One region of the Glycocaulis alkaliphilus genome, then DNA from elsewhere that is predicted to be linked to it. Evidence: predicted binding sites of a transcription regulator. Region 1 holds the regulator's gene; the other holds the start of a gene.
What was found. The regulator LexA, encoded in region 1, represses DNA repair genes until DNA is damaged. The targets are predictions, from matches to a motif close to ATGTTCCNCTTGTGTTCC.

Region 1 (4,784 bases):
GCGGTCTGGACATCAATCCAGCGGGGGCGCAGCCCGGTTTCGGGCGCCGAGCGCGCGGCACTGAGCCGTCTTTTGCAGCCTGTATTGCCATCAAGAGCTGTCCGGCCGTCCGATCTGATCTTGTGGGCGCCGCTGGCCGCGGGGCTGGGTGCGGCAGTCTATCTTTCGGTTCCGGCAGAGCCTGGCAGCGTGCTGATCCCGGTTTTCTGGCTTGCCGCTTTTGCCTGCGTTCTGGCCGTCCCGCTTTTCACCGCCAAGCCGTCCCTGATGGCAGCGATCGTGCTGAGCGCCTGTGCGCTGGCCGGGCATGCCCATGTTCAGGGCAGGACGCTCTCGCTTGCGCCGCCCGTGATCGAGGTCAGTGACCGAGCCCGCACGGTTACAGGCTGGGTGGAGCGCATCGAACGCAGAGGCCGGTCGGGGCGCGTGCTGCTGCGCGTACAGACGCTGGAGCGCGCCGATGTGGCGCCGTTCCGGGTGCGCTTGCGGATCAACACCGAAACCCTGACCCCCGGCGACGGCATACGTATCAATGCTGTCCTGTCCCATCCGCGTGGGCCTGCGGCGGCGGGTGGCTATGACGGTGCGCGGGCGGCCTGGTATCAGCGGGTGGCGCTTGCCGGCTTTTCCATCTCACAGCCTCAGCCGGAAGAGATTGCCGGCGATGAGAGCGAGCGGGCATTTCTGGGATGGCGCTGGCGGCTGGCGCAGCGCATTTCCGATGCTGCCGGGCCGAACTCCGGACCGGTCATTGCCGCGCTGCTGACCGGGGAGCGCTCAGGCGTTACCGAGGCCCATGCGGAGGCGCTCAGGCTATCCGGGCTTGGCCATTTGCTGGCCATATCGGGGATGCATATGGCATTGCTGGCGGGCGGTATCTATTTCGCGGCGCGCTGGCTCATCGCCTCGATTGAGCCCTTCGCCCGCGCGCATGACCCGCGAAAGCCTGCCGCGCTGATCGCACTGCTCGCCGCCCTTGGCTATCTGCTGCTGTCTGGCGGGGCGATCTCCACCCAGCGTGCCTTCGTCATGGCTGCGGTCATGTTCACGGCGATATTGATAGGGCGAAGAGCGGTGTCGTTTCAGTCGCTTGCTCTGGCCGCACTCATCATCATCGCATTCAGCCCGCAAAGCGTGATCGAGCCGGGTTTCCAGATGAGCTTCGCCGCCACCGCCGCGCTGATCGCCGTCTATGAAGCCTGGCAGAGATGGCGGATGACACGCGATATGGCCGACTATGGCTGGTTTGCGCGGGTACAGGCCGCGTTTACAGGCCTTGCCGTTACCAGCCTGGTGGCGGGCAGCGCGACCGGGCTTTTTGCCGCCTTCCACTTCCAGCGCATGGCAGCCTACGGGTTTGGCGCAAACCTTCTGGCCATGCCGGTCTTCAGCTTCTGGGTCATGCCGGCGGGTGTCGTGGGGCTATTGCTGGCTCCCTTCGGGCTGGAAGGGCTGCCGCTCCTGGTGAGCGCGGCGGGCATGGACATCGTTCTTGCCATCGCCACGTGGACATCCTCGCTGCCCGGCGCGGCCATGCCGGCGCTGGCACCGGGCGGGATCGTGCTTGGCCTTTATGCGACCGGGTTTGCCCTGGCGACGCTGGGGCGCGGGCTGGTGCGAGTGGCGGGTGTCCCTTTTGCTGCCGGGGCGCTTGGCCTGTGGGCACTGCAATCGCCGCCCGACATGATGATCACCTCGTCGGGCGTACTCGTTTCGCGCAGCCTTTCAGCTGAGTCCGGTGAACCTGGAGACTGGCAGGTCAGCGACCGCCGCCGGGGCCGGTTCGAGACAGGCGTTCTCCTGCAGCGCGCAGGAACAGGGCTAAGCGCCGCGCCGCGCGGGGATTACGCGTGCGATCCGCTGGGCTGCCTTGTCGTCACGGCCGAGGGGCTGCGCGTAGCGGTCAGCGAGCATCCCGCCTCGCTGGAGGAAGACTGCGTACGCGCAGACCTGGTGGTCGCGCGCGGCACGGTAAGCGCCTGGCAGAAGCGCCGCTGCGCGGTGCCTGTTCTCGATGATGCGGCGCGGGCAGAGCTGGGCAGTGCCGAGTTCTGGGTCAGAGATGGCCGCATAATCCGCCTGCGCGGCGCCAATGATGGCAGTGCGGCCCGTGTCTGGGGGCGGGAGCGGGGCAGCTGACTGTCCGCCGCCGCCCGGACTCCCGGATCAGTGATAGCGGCGGATCAGCCCCACCAGACGACCCTGAACCTGCACCCGGTCGGGCCCGAAAATACGGGTCTCATAGGCCGGGTTGGCCGCTTCAAGAGCAATCGACCCGCCCTTGCGGCGGATGCGCTTGAGCGTGGCTTCCTCATTATCCACCAGCGCAACGACAATCTCGCCATTATTGGCCGTGTCTCCGCGCCGGATAATGACGTAATCGCCATCCAGAATACCGGCCTCGATCATGGAATCGCCCTCGACCTCGAGCGCGAAATGTTCACCCGACGAGACCATTTGGGACGGCACGCCGAAACGCTCGGTTTCGTGCTGGATGGCTTCGATGGGCACACCAGCCGCGATCTTGCCCAGAAGCGGCACATCCACCGAATCCGTCTCGACTTCACGGCGGGCAAAATTGCCGCTGACGACATTATCTGCGGCGCTTGCGCGCGGTGCGGAGGCATCCGGGAGCTTGAGCACTTCGAGCGCCCGGGCCCGGTGGGCCAGACGCCGAATGAAGCCACGCTCCTCCAGCGCGCTGACGAGGCGGTGAACACCGGACTTTGAAGCCAGCTGAAGCGCTTCCTTCATCTCGTCAAAGGACGGGGAAACGCCGTCTTCAGAGAGGCGCTTGTGAATGAAGAGCAGAAGCTCGTGTTGTTTGCGGGTCAGCATGAGGGGTCTGATCTCCAGGCGCAGCGGGAACAAAGCCAGAAAGGCCATGTTTTGTTCTATGCCTGTTCCGGCGGCTGGTCAAGCGGAATACGGGGTCTCACGCGAACTTCATCAGGTCTTTCACCGCTGACGTTACATCATTCTGGCGCATGAGGCTTTCGCCGACCAGAAGCGCTTTGGCGCCGGACTTACGCACCCGCTCAGCGTCATCGAAGGAGAAAATGCCGCTCTCGGCGACGAGAAAGCGGTCCTCGGGGACATGCGCGCTGAGCGCCTCGAACGTATCGAGCGTCACATCGAAGGTGCGCAGATTGCGGTTATTGATACCAATGAGCGGCGAGGGCAGGGCGAGGGCCCGGTCCAGCTCCGCCCGGTCATGCACCTCGATAAGGGCATCCATGTCCCAGCGTGCAGCCTCGGCCACCAGATCGGCGGCCAGCGTGTCGTCCACGGCTGCCATGATGACCAGAATGCAGTCTGCGCCCAGAGCGCGGGCCTCTACGACCTGCCAGGGGTCATAGAGGAAGTCCTTGCGCAATACGGGCAGGGAGACGGCGGCGCGCGCCTCGACAAGATGGCTGTCGGCTCCTTCAAAGCTTTCCGTGTCAGTGAGGATGGAGAGGCAGGCTGCGCCCCCGTCCTCATAGGCGCGGGCGAGCGCGGGAGGGTCAAAGTCGGCGCGGATCAGGCCTTTGGAGGGGCTTGCCTTCTTGATCTCCGCAATCAGCGCCAGTCCGTCGGCGGCTTGCCGGGTTTGCAGCTGCCTGAAAAAACCGCGCACAGGTGAGGCAGCGCGCGCCTTTGCGCAGATGTCGGCATAGCTGAGAGCTGCCTTGCGGCGCGCGGTCTCCGCGCGCTTGTAGATGCCAATACGCTCCAGCGTGTCGCTCATCGCGGGCGCTCCTCAGGTGTTTGTAATATGTACAAGCTTATTGAGCGTTCCGGCGGCCCGCCCGTCATCAATGGCGGCTGCTGCCAGCGCCACGCCGTCTTTCAGGCCATCAGCCTTGCCCGCAAGCACCAGTGCCGCGCTGGCATTGAACAGGACAATGTCGCGGTATGCGCCACGCTCGCCGTCCAGCAGGCGGTGCAGCGCGGCGGCATTCTCGGCCGGTTCCCCGCCCTTGAGATCATCAAGGCTCGCGCGGGGCAATCCGGCATCTTCAGGCGTGACGGTGAACTCGCGCACGCTGCCATCGGCCTCCAGGCTGGCGATATGGGTGGCGCCGGTTGTGGTGATCTCATCCAGACCGTCTTCGCCGTGGACGATCCACGCACGCTCGGCGCCCAGATCGCGCAAGGCCTCGGCCATGGGCACAAGCCAGCGCTGGTCGAACACACCCAGAAGCTGGCGGCGTGTGCCCGCAGGGTTTGATAGCGGACCCAGCAGGTTGAACACGGTGCGCACCCCCAGCGTCTTGCGGGCAGGGGCCACGTGGCGCACGGCGCCGTGATGGGCCTGGGCGAACAGGAAGGCGACACCGGCCTCGTCCAGCGCCCGTTCGATCTGTTCAGGCGTTGCCATCAGGTTCACACCCGATGAATCGAGCACTTCGGCAGAGCCGGATTTCGACGAGGCAGCCTTGTTGCCGTGCTTGGCAACCACGGCGCCCGCAGCAGCAGCCACCAGCGCGGCGGCGGTGGAGATGTTCCATGTGCCCCGGGCGTCGCCGCCGGTTCCGCATGTATCAATGGCATTGGCGGGAGCTTTCACCGTGTTCATCCGCGCGCGCATGGCGCGCGCTCCGGTGGCCAGCACGCCCGGATCCTCGCCAATCGCGGCCAGTCCAATAAGAAAGCCGCCAATCTCGGCCAGATCCGCTTCGCCATCCATCAGCGCATCAAAAGCCGCCTCCAGCGCCTCTGGCGCAGGCAGTTTCCCGCCTGCAAGGGCGGAGATGGCCGGGCGCATCTGGCTCATGCGGCGGCCTTGCCGGACTGGCGGG
Region 2 (4,784 bases), 430 kb from region 1:
ATCGCGGAACGCGTCGATAACGCTGGCCGGTGCCGACGCTTCACGCAGCTGGACCTCCAGCACCTGAATGCCGGAATTATAGTTGGCGAGCGTATCCTGGATGATCTGGCGCGCGCGGCGGGCAACATCGGTCCGGCCCGCCGTAATGATGGGCTGAAGCTCGGTCGTGCCGACAACTTCACGCATCGCGCTTTCGGCAACGGCTTTCACCGTGCCTTGCGGATCACGCACATTGAACAGGAAGTCGCGCACACCTTCCGGGTAGGTCAGGTCAACACGCCACTGCACCACGAAATCGATCTCGACGATGTTCTCGTCGCGGGTCAGCATCAGGCTTTCCTGCGGCGTGGCACCGACGGCGACCTCGTTGGTCGTCGTCACTTCCGGCAGCATCACCGTCTCGAACGGCACCGGCAGCTTGAACTGCAGGCCCGCGCCCGTGGTGCGCACATATTCGCCAAAGCGCAGGACCACACCCGCCTGCTGCGGGCCGACCACGTACCAGGCAGACCCCGGCCAGGCGAGCCAGACAAAGAAGATGCCCGCCGCGATCAGGCCAAGGCCCGGACCGCCGGAGCCCTTGCCGCCACCGCCGCCGAACATGCGCCGGATACGTGCCTGCAACTGGGCAATGAACTGTTCCAGATCCGGCTCGCCGCCGCCCTGCCCGTTGCCAGAGCCACGCCGTCCGCCGCCGGGGCCTTGCCCCCACGGATTCTGGTTATTGTTATTGCCGCGCCGTCCGCCGCCGCCAGAGCCCCAAGGCCCCCCGCCGCCGCCTGCATTGTCGTTCCAGGGCATATACGTCCTCGTAACGGAATGAAAATTGATCGGTGTTGCGACGATATGTGGACGGATCGGCCCGCCGGTTCAAGTCAAACCGGCACCGGACGCAGTGCGCGATGCGTCACACCCGCTCCAGAACCCGCGCCACAAACCCCGCATCATCGCCCGGTGCCGGGTTGAAACGTTCGGCGCTGACCTCACGCCATTCGAGCGGGTTAAGCATCGGAAAATGCGCATCACCCTCCGGCTCGAGATCGACTTCGGTCAGATGGATGCGGCTGACAGCGGGCAGCAGGGCTGCATAAAGCGCCGCGCCGCCAATCAGGCATACTTCGCTGGCACCATCCTTCACCGCAACCTTGCGCGCAGCCTCCACCGCATCGTCCGCATCGGAGAAAACTTGCGCGCCTTCCAGTGCCGTGACGCTGCGTGAGACAACGAAATTGGCGCGGCCGGGCAAAGGCTTGCGCGGCAGGCTGTCCCACGTCTTGCGGCCCATGATGACCGGCTTGCCGAGCGTGGTGGCCTTGAAGTTCTTCAGGTCAGAGGGGATGCGCCATGGCAGGTCATTGTCCCGCCCGATCACGCCATTCTTCGCGACGGCGACGACGATTGAGAGGGGGATACCACTCACACCGCCGCCCTAAACCGCCACCGGCGCGGATATGCCCGGATGCGGGTCATAGCCGATGATCTCAATGTCTTCGTACTCGAAGGCGAAGAGGTCGGTGATGTTCGGATTGAGCTTCAGCGTGGGCAGCGGCCGCATATCGCGGGCCAGCTGGCGCTCCACCTGCTCGACATGGTTTGAATAAATGTGTGCGTCCCCGAATGTGTGGACGAACTCGCCGGGTTTCAGCCCCGTCGCCTGCGCCATCATGGCCAGCAGCAGCGCATAGCTCGCGATATTGAACGGTACGCCGAGGAACAAATCCGCGCTGCGCTGGTAAAGCTGCAGCGAGAGACGCCCGTTCGCGACGTGGAACTGGAACAGCGTATGACAAGGCGGCAGCGCCATGGAGGGCACATCGGCCGGGTTCCAAGCCGACAGCACGAGGCGGCGCGAAGCCGGATTGGCCTTTATCTGCGCCACAAGATCTGCCAGCTGGTCAATCTCGCGCCCGTCAGGGCCAGTCCAGCGCCGCCATTGCTTGCCATAGACGGGGCCCAGCTCGCCATTTTCGTCCGCCCACTCATCCCAGATGGTGACGCCGCGCTCCTGCAGCCATGTCACATTGGTCATCCCCTTGATGAACCAGAGAAGCTCGATGGCGATGGAGCGGAAATGCACCTTCTTGGTGGTCAGAAGCGGAAACCCGTCAGCCAGATCACAGCGTATCTGGCGGCCAAACACCGTGCGCGTGCCTACCCCTGTGCGGTCATCTGACGGCGTGCCGTTGGCCATCACATCGCGCAGCAGATCGAGATACGCCGCCTCGATGCCGGGGGGCGTGGGGGCGGGATGATGTTCGGCAAGGGCCATGGGCGATTCTCTAAGCCGCGAGGGTATGGGGGCACCCTGCCCCATCGGGGTGATTCGGCCTACCCATGCGGGCCACCAAACCGCAGGCACAAGCCAGTTATGAACAGGATTTAAGTCTCCGGACATCAAATCGCCCTTGCCCGCACCGCGCGCTGGTGGCAGTTTGCGTGGGCTGGAACAAAAAGGGAATATTTCAATGATCGGATATGTAACTGTCGGCACGAACGACCTGGAAAAAGCGTGTGCCTTCTACGATGCCATCGCGAAAGAGCTCGACACGCCGCGCATGATGGAGAGTGACGCTTTCGTGGCCTGGGGCAAGCCCGGCGGCGCGGCCGGCATCGCCGCCACCAAGCCGTTTGACGGCAATGCGGCCAGTGTCGGCAATGGCGTGATGGTCGCGCTGGAAGCGAAAGACAAGGAGCAGGTCCACCGGCTCTATGACATCGCGCTGGCCCATGGCGGCACGTGTGAAGGCAAGCCCGGCCCGCGCGGCGACAATTTCTACGCCGGCTATTTCCGCGATCCCGACGGCAACAAGCTGAATGCCTTCCTGATGACCGGCATTCCCGGCTAGCGGGTTTCCTTCCCGGGGGGCGGGCAGCGTGATGGCGCTGTCCGCTCCAGCCGGTTTAGCAGGCTTGCGGGCAGCAAATGCGCGCCCGTCCAGCCGACATCAAGGCCCGCCTCGCGCAGGCGGGCCGCCGTCCATACATTGCAGCTCTGGAAAGCGTGGTAGGTGGAGCGGCCAGCCAGAAACGCGCTGCCGCGCGCATCCAGCCCGTCAGCGACTAAGCGCGGAGCGCCCGCCTCATCCAGCACCAGCTCGGCCTCCAGACCCTCAACGATGATGGCGAGCGCCTCACCGGACAGCGCGACATCGCGATATTCGCTCAAATAGGCCTCGCGCGGATCACGGCCCAGCGCCGCGACATGCACGACAGAGCGCGTTGGCCATGCGATGGCGGCGATGCTGTTGAGCGGGTTTACGCCATCCACATAGGCTCCCGCATCGCCCCAGCCGATTGAGAACCAGCGCGCATCGGGAAACGCCGCGCGCAACGGCCCGTCACCGGGAAACGCGCTTGCAGGCAGGTAGAAATTCGTATGCCAGCCATTGGAACTGACGGCGATCAGCTCGCAGTCATCCGCGCTGGCGACCGCCACCGGCGCAGGCCGGGTGCAGGCAGCAAGCGCAAGCGTGAAGCCCGTCAGCAGACATATCAGGGGGTAAAGCCGTGCCATACCCTTTCATAACACGGCCAGACGCCTTATATTCAATCTCGTCCGCTTCGGCGGTCTATGGTGATAAACGTGCGTGTAATAACCAGACCGGACCCGGGTGCGATTCCCGGCGGCTCCACCAATCTCTTTTCCGCTGCGTTGGGCGGTGAGCATGGGGCCGATCAGGATCGACGGATGGGTAAAGACGTTGCTTTCACCCGCATGGGCTCCGTTATCAGCCCATTGTTAAAGTTGCCAACGACAACTTTGCTGAAGAAGTGCGTCTCGCTGCGTAAGCGGCGCGATCATTTCGCATCTTAAGTCCTCGGCTCTAGCAAGCCGCAGGCGGGGTTCGGGGGGCGCCTGGCAACAGAAGCCCCCTACTTCCTCAGATTTTCGCGACCTGGCTATCGTCTGCGCGACCGTTCGCGGATCACGACCGGCAATAGCTGCGCCAGCGCTGTGTAGAGGCCTGCGCCAAAGGCCCAGCTGAGCGGCACGAACAATATACCCAGCACGTCGCGCGCTTCGGAGTGATTCCCGCCGACGCCCAGAACATAGGCGCCATTGGCCAATTGATAGACGCCGGCAGCATCAGGCGAGATCAGCCGGGCAATGCCCGCGATGATGGCAAAGGCAGCAGCGGCGTAAAGCAGGCCCAGCACGCTGACGGCAGCGGCGGTGCCCGGCCCTGACATGGCCCCGTAGCGCAATGCCTCTACCACCCGGCGCGGGTTGAGGGTGCGCGCGGCATGACGTGCGGCCTGACCGGCGATTTCAGACGGCAGGTAGTGGCCGGGCGGGCCGACGAGATCGAGCGCGCGGGCCACCGTGTCCGCGCTCGCATTGCGGCCGCCATTCAGGGCTTCAATCACCCGCACTTCCACTTCACGCCGGTAATGCCGGGCCACGCGGCGCGGGAGGCGGCCCAGAAGGATGTCGGCCTCATGCATGTATTCAGCGGCGAGGGCGCGGGCCGGTTCATGTTCAAGCTCGGTCAGCCGTTCCAATACCCCACCCCCTGATTTGCCAGCTGTCAGCAAGGTTAACGCCATTACGGGCGCTGCGAAAGCGGCGCGCCCTGATTTTCATGACAGCTGGGCCACGCGTATCAGGCCGGTTTGACAATCAGATGAAGCCCGCCAGCGGGACGCAAGGTAACCTGCATGGCCAGCTCAACAGGGCGGGCATCGGCGGGCGGTGAAAACGCCAGCTCACGTACCAGCGTGGCCAGCATGATGGTTGCCTCCATCATCGCAAAGCCCATGCCGATGCAGGCGCGCGGCCCGCC

Region 2: X907_RS06605 (VOC family protein) is a predicted target of LexA. The motif match lies at 2,444-2,461, and genes of this name have one in related genera.

What each region holds. Positions count from the first base shown of each region.
Region 1 covers NZ_CP018911.1:1,816,249-1,821,032, reverse strand. Annotated here, with positions in the region: gene X907_RS08670 (ComEC/Rec2 family competence protein) at 1-2,139, shown strand, start outside; gene lexA (transcriptional repressor LexA) at 2,167-2,838, opposite strand; gene trpC (indole-3-glycerol phosphate synthase TrpC) at 2,936-3,730, opposite strand; gene trpD (anthranilate phosphoribosyltransferase) at 3,743-4,759, opposite strand; gene X907_RS08650 (anthranilate synthase component II) at 4,756-4,784, opposite strand, start outside.
Region 2 covers NZ_CP018911.1:1,381,738-1,386,521, reverse strand. Annotated here, with positions in the region: gene hflK (FtsH protease activity modulator HflK) at 1-801, opposite strand, end outside; gene X907_RS06615 (dihydrofolate reductase) at 908-1,420, opposite strand; gene X907_RS06610 (thymidylate synthase) at 1,430-2,269, opposite strand; gene X907_RS06605 (VOC family protein) at 2,466-2,846, shown strand; gene X907_RS06600 (DUF2459 domain-containing protein) at 2,843-3,514, opposite strand; RNA gene ssrA (transfer-messenger RNA) at 3,515-3,878, shown strand; gene X907_RS06590 (hypothetical protein) at 3,901-4,503, opposite strand; gene X907_RS06585 (cytochrome P450) at 4,605-4,784, opposite strand, start outside.